3 regions of the Paenibacillus sp. FSL W8-0439 genome follow, and region 2 is predicted to be linked to each of the others. Evidence: predicted binding sites of a transcription regulator. Region 2 holds the regulator's gene; each other region holds the start of a gene.
The links. The regulator Rex, encoded in region 2, represses fermentation and respiration genes when NADH is low (regulators of the CRP and FNR family bind a similar motif). The targets are predictions, from matches to a motif close to TTGTGAAATATTTCACAA.
Positions count from the first base shown of each region.

Region 1 (2,278 bases), 1.5 Mb from region 2:
CCGGCGACCTACGTGAATGGGAGACAGTCCCTGCTGAAATGGATGAAGCGTCTGACAGAGCCCCAGATGATCCCATGCGTTATGCAGAAAAGCTGTACTACGCGCTAGATATGGCTAATGGTAGAGCGGCGACCCGTGTCATTAAGGACATGGAAGTCCAATTTCCCCAGATTTATCGTACAGAATCTGCAATCAAGGCGGCCTTCGCTCAGACATTCACACTCGCACTGAACAAATATGCAGCTGGACAGGAACACAGCCGGACCGTGCTGGAGGAGCATTCCAACTTGATTACCAATGTATATGCCTATTCAACATTGGGCGAGCTGGTGGATCACTCGCTCGAACATGTGTTGCAGTGGATTGGCCAGACTGATACGGGTGGCAAGGAGATCATCATGAAGCAAATGATTGACTTTATACATGGTCATTATGATGAAAATTTGCGACTGGAGTTACTGGCAGATATGTTCAATTACAATAGTGGGTATTTGGGCAAACTGTTTAAAAGTCATACAGGCGAGGCCTTTAATGCCTACCTGGATAAGGTAAGGATTGAGCGAGCAAGGGAATTGCTTGCACAGGGGATTAAGGTACACCAAGTCGCGGGCCGCGTGGGGTATGCGAATGCAGATTATTTTCATAGTAAATTTAAAAAGTATGTTGGAATGTCACCTTCCTCCTACCGTAATCAGGTCCAAAAGAACGGAGGAACAGATGGCTGTTGATCGATTCCCTAGGTTTAACGTTATGAAGTCTCTCTTGCAGATGTCGGAGGTATATCCTCCGAATGAAGAGAGGCTCTTTTTTTATATATTGAAAAAAGACGGATCAATAGAAAATGTCACATTGATTATGGATTTTAGGGCATTTTCATAAAAATGCCATCGTTATGACACAACTTTGACACGATGTTCACATTTTTGATTCAATTTCATTTAAATTTATTCTATATAATGGGGATAATCTGAAGCCCGGTTATGGCCATCATGGGGAAATTAGCTAAGTGAGTCATTTCCTAAAAAAGTGACGGTTTCATATGTAACAATGTGAATACAATCACAAATATAAAAGACTTCAGATCACAAACATTAAATCATTGTTAAGGGAAGTACAGAGGAGGAGCAGCATCATGGACGTATTGGATTTGGCACGGTTGCAGTTTGCAACCACTACGATTCTTCATTTTGTTTATGTGCCAATCTCCATTGGATTGTCATTGTTGGTGGCAATTATGGAGACTATGTATGTTATCAAGAAAAAAGACTTGTACAAAAAAATGGCTCAATTCTGGGGAACGTTTCTGCTGATTAACTTTGCGCTGGGCGTAGTTACCGGAATTTTGCAGGAGTTCCAGTTCGGAATGAATTGGTCGGACTTTTCCCGTTTTGTCGGTGATGTATTTGGTACACCGCTAGCCATTGAAGCATTGCTTGCATTTTTTCTGGAATCAACCTTTATCGGCCTATGGGTATTCGGCTGGGAAAGACTATCCAAAACTGTCCATTTAGTTTGTATGTGGCTAGTAGCGATCGGTACGATGCTCTCGGCTTTATGGATTTTGGCTGCTAATTCATTCATGCAACGTCCCGTAGGATATGGGGTTGTAAATGGCCGGGCAGAAATGCAGGATTTTGCTGCTTTGTTAACAAACGAGCAGCTTTTGTGGGAGTATCCTCACACCATCTTTGCTGCCATTGCAACCGGCGCTTTCCTCGTAGCAGGGATTAGTGCTTGGAAGCTGATGCATAAAAAGAATATGGACTTCTTTAAACCTTCTTTTAAATTGAGCATTATAGTTGCATTAATCTGTGCCATTGCTATTCCTTTGTTTGGTCATGGACAGGCTCAATATTTGATCAAAACACAGCCCATGAAGATGGCAGCCAGTGAAGCTCTGTGGGGAGACAGTGGCGATCCAGCGCCTTGGACGGTTATTGCCAATATTGATCCTGATAAGCAGGAAAATACCTTTGAGATTAAGGTTCCGTTTGCACTGAGCTTTCTGTCGTATAGCAAGTTTTCCGGCTCTGTGCCTGGTATGAAGGAGCTTCAAGCACAGTATGAAAAGACCTACGGTCCGGGTGATTATATTCCGCCTGTCCGTACGACCTTCTGGAGCTTCCGCATTATGATTGCGGCAGGATGTGCCATGATTGCACTTGCTCTGTATGGAGCTTATCTGAGTTTTCGACAAAAATTGGAGGGCTCCCATCGTTGGTTCTTCCGTCTTATGCTGTGGGGAATATCGCTCCCATTCATTGGAAATACTGCGGGC
Region 1 covers NZ_JBBPAK010000001.1:4,866,722-4,868,999, reverse strand. The annotation lists gene MKX36_RS21105 (response regulator transcription factor) at 1-728, shown strand, start outside; gene MKX36_RS21100 (cytochrome ubiquinol oxidase subunit I) at 1,133-2,278, shown strand, end outside.
Region 1: the regulator Rex is predicted to act here: its motif matches at 1,048-1,065, upstream of MKX36_RS21100 (cytochrome ubiquinol oxidase subunit I).

Region 2 (2,278 bases):
TATGCGATACCGCCACACCTCGTTCCGCTAACAAAGCTATTTCTTCGTCGTTCAAGTGAACGCCGTGGGCAACAAGTGAAGGACGGGAGAAAAAGCCAAGCTTATCTAAGTGTGCAACTGGACGCAAGCCGTAGTCGCGTACGTTTTGTTCAACTTCGGCGATCGTCTCGGACATGTGCGTATGCAACGGTAAATCGAGATCATGTGCTGCTTGAACAAATTTCTCAATAAACGCAGGCGGGCATGTGTATGGGGCATGAGGAGACATCATTGTTGTGATACGTCCGTCTGCTTTTCCATGCCAGTTACGCGCAAAAGTCACGGCCTCAGCTAGCTTGATCCGCTGTTCTTCTTCTGAACAGAGTCCAATGGCTCCACGCATCAAGCTTGCACGAATGCCCGACTCTTCAGCTACACGAGCCACCTCATCCATATGATCGTACATATCCAGGAAAGTCGTGGTTCCACCTTTCAGCATTTCCAGCACTGACAAAGAAGTTCCCCAGTACACATCCGTAGATGTAAACTTGGCTTCCATAGGCCACATTTTTTCCTGAAGCCACACTTGAAGTGCCAAATCATCTCCATACCCTCGCAGCAGAGACATCGCCGCATGACCATGAGTATTGATCAGACCAGGTAAAAACAATAACCCCTTGCCGTCGATTGCTTCTGTCTCTTCCTCACCCGCAGGCAAAGTCTCGCCAATGTAAGTAATACGGCTATCCTCCACAATCATAAAACCATGGATTACCCCAGCCTCGGGTCCATTCACGGCAAAAGAACCGTTTTTAATCATCCATTTATTCACTGTCATATTGTACTTCTTCCTTTCCGTCCTCCAGATAATAAGCGAGGCTAAGCAAATCAGTTGTAAAGTCTGTGGCATGTATCCGAATGTTAGCTGGTGCCTTGAGAATGATAGGTGCAAAGTTTAAAATCGCTCCAATTCCACTCTCAATCAGCCTATCAGCTACGTGCTGTGCCTCAAAATCAGGTACAGTAATAATCCCGATTCGTATATTTTTTTCTTTCACAGTCGCTTCCAGTTCATCCATCGGCTGTACGACCAAAGTATTGATTCTGGTCCCAACCTTATCCGGGAACGCATCAAAAACCGCCACAATCTTCATATTGTCTTTTAAATAAGCATTATAGTTCGATAGGGCTTGACCCAGATTACCCGCTCCGACCAATACTACATTAATTTGCTGGTCGATTTTCAGGATATGGCGTATTTTCTCAATTAGATAAGAAACATCGTAACCGATGCCCTTCCGACCAAAATCGCCAAAATAGGCAAGATCTTTACGAATTTGGGCCGGATTCAAATCTAACCTCTGTCCCAGCTCTTGAGAAGAGACCGTAGCCACCTCCCGTTTGTGCAGTGCATTCAGATAACGTAAATATACGGGTAATCTCCGTACGACAGCCTCTGAAATTTTATCTGATTTCATACTTGCTCCCCCTAATTGTAACGGACTTTAAGTGTCCGTCCGTTGTGCCTCAGTCTCCGGGGCGGATTGGAGCCATTCGGCGATGCGGGGCACCATTTGCTCCGATGGCATATGCTCCATTTTTGGTCCCGGTAACGAGTACAAAAAGTGCTTTCCATAATAGGATTCGATCACACGCGTATCGTAAACGATGACGACTCCGTGGTCGCTCGCTGTACGTACCAATCGCCCAAATCCCTGTTTGAAGCGAATAACTGCTTGTGGTACAGACAGCTTCATAAATGGATTCTTCTTCTGCTGCTGGAGCAACTCGCTTTTGGCCTCCAGTAACGGGTGGTTGGGCGGTTGAAACGGCAAGCGAACGATAGCCAGACAAGTCAAAGCTTTCCCTGGAATATCGACGCCTTCCCAGAAGCTACTGGTTCCCAGCAATACAGAAGCTTTCGCTTCCTGAAAACGGCGGGTTAGCTTGCTGCGACTCCCACTGTCCACACCTTGTCCTAACACGGTAATATCGCTGGACGCTAACGCCTCTTTGAGCGGCTCATACACTTGCCGGAGCATCCGATAGGAAGTAAACAGAACGAGCATTCTCCCCCGCGTCGCCTGGGCAGTCGCTCCTAGAGAGCTAACGAGCATCTCTACAAAATGTGCATCTCCTACACTGCCCTTCACACTCGGAAAATCTCGCGGAATGACCAGCAACACCTGATCCCTGTAATTAAAGGGTGATGGGAGCTGTGACGTCATTAATCGTCCTTGATCTGCTGCCTCCTGCAAGCCGAGTTGATCGGTCATGTACTGAAACGATTTATCTACCG
Region 2 covers NZ_JBBPAK010000001.1:3,357,540-3,359,817, forward strand. The annotation lists gene MKX36_RS14340 (amidohydrolase) at 1-817, opposite strand, end outside; gene MKX36_RS14345 (redox-sensing transcriptional repressor Rex) at 804-1,457, opposite strand; gene dinG (ATP-dependent DNA helicase DinG) at 1,485-2,278, opposite strand, start outside.

Region 3 (2,278 bases), 2.6 Mb from region 2:
TCATCGGCCATCGTTTCAGCGGATGATGTTTTCGCCCCGTGATTGCTGCATCCAGTACCCATAAGCTGTCCATATATTTCATCTGTCATTGGCGTTTGCTGACGCACATACTTTTGAAGACTAGCAGATTCGCTCACATCGCCAAACAGTACAGTCCCCACAATTTTATTGTCACGAAGCAGCACTTTTTTGTATGTGCGCTTCCACTCATCCTTTGCTACAATCACCGTATGTTCAGGCTGGGTTATGAATTCACCAGCTGAGAAAACATCCACCCCTGAAATTTTGAGCTTGGTGGAAACCACCGATCCTGCATAACCTTCGGTATCCGCGCCTGCCAAATGTTTGGCAATTACACTTCCCTGTTCAAACAGCGGAGCTACCAGACCGTAGCAGACCCCACGGTGTTCAACACATTCCCCTACGGCATATACGTCCGGCAAGGAGGTTCTCATCAAATCATCGACCACAATCCCACGGTTCGTTTCCATACCACTTTCCACAGCTACCTGGATATTAGGCTTGATTCCGACGGCCATTACGACCAAATCCGCTTCCAGCTCACTTCCATCCGAGAAGCGCAGTCCTTGTACCCGATCTTGACCGTACACCTCCGCAGTTTGCATTTGCATAGCAAACTTGATTCCCTGGCGTTCCAGTTCTGCTTTCAACATCGCAGACGCTTCCCGGTCCAGCTGACGTTCCATCAAATCTTCCATTAAGTGAACGACCGTAACATCCATTCCTAGGTTGACCAAGCCTTTAGCTGCCTCCAGCCCCAATAGACCTCCGCCAATGACAGCTGCCTTTTTATAGGTCTTTGCCGCCTCCAGCATGGCCGAGCAATCGGCGATATCCCGGAAACCAATAACGCCTGGTAATTCTTTACCCGGAATAGGCAGAATAAACGATTGTGAGCCGGTAGCTACCAAAGCCACGTCGTAGTCAATTTCCAGTCCGTCTTCGGTGCGAATCTTCTTGTGCTCACCGTCGATGCTTTTAACCATTTTTCCTGTATATAAAGTAATTCCTTGATCCGCATACCATTGCAAATCGTTCAGTATAATATCATCTATTGTTTTACTACCTTCCAACACATAAGAGAGCATGATCCTGTTATAGTTTGGATGCGGCTCACTTCCCAGGACTGTAATTTCATATTTATCTGTTAATTTTAAAATTTGTTCGACCGTATTGATACCAGCCATCCCGTTCCCTATAACCACAAGCTTCTTTTTACTGTTTATCATATACCGGTTCCTCCATTCATTCGACGCTACTTCCTATCCGACGACATCTCTACGTTTCTAATGAATATTGTTTATGCTTCTATTCTAATACAGTAGATAGGTCTATATGTGATTTCAATCACAATATAGTTAAAATTATGAATATTTAGGGATTTCCCTATTCTATTTCAAGGGATTAAGGTAAGGACCGGAAATCATAGCCGTGTCATCGAATGAATCTTTCCAATTCATGCGTAAATACAACCGTTATAAGGAATACTTTATGAACAACTTGTATCTTATGGGAAAATGAATTGAATTGTTTGGAGGTAATCATCATGTGGTCTAAAATCATTACTTATCTTCCTAGCTGGAGTACACTCTTTCAAGCCGGCCTCGCGTTGATTATTCCTTTAGGAATTTATTATATAAACACCTCGATTTATTCATTTGTCGGCAGTAAGGGAGCCAAATCTAAGCATAACAAAGGTCCCATTGATCAAAGACATGAACCAAGCTCTAAAATTACAGGAAATTATGATTCCGACTTACAGACAATTCGTGAGGCTATAGGCGAAAATAGTGATGTGCATTTTCGTGAGTTTATGGTGAAGAAATTTCATGCTCGGTCCATGTTAGTCTTCATAGATGGTATGCAGGATGAAAAGCTTATGAGCGAGCAGGTATTGGAGGTCTTGATGTTTGAGGGCCAGCAGGGCCAGGACCAACAGGAACAGCAGCCGGAAGGTTTAAGTAACTCTTTTATAAAAGAAAGCCTGATGCCACTTACGCAAATTAGTGAAGTTACCCGTATGGAGGAACTGTACGAGTTCATCCTTTTAGGTCATACCGCCTTATTAATTGAAGGAATGAAGGAAGCGCTACTGGTGGGCCCGCCTAACGGCGCTATTCGCTCCGTCAATGAGCCAACCTCTGAAGCATTGCTTCGGGGTCCCAGAATCGGTTTTACGGAAGTATTGAGTGAAAATACTTCGATGCTTCGCCGCCAAGGCTTAAATAAGAGTCTGGAAATGAAGAAATTCCAAGTA
Region 3 covers NZ_JBBPAK010000001.1:719,164-721,441, reverse strand. The annotation lists gene nirB (nitrite reductase large subunit NirB) at 1-1,250, opposite strand, end outside; gene MKX36_RS03235 (spore germination protein) at 1,568-2,278, shown strand, end outside.
Region 3: the regulator Rex is predicted to act here: its motif matches at 1,357-1,374, upstream of nirB (nitrite reductase large subunit NirB).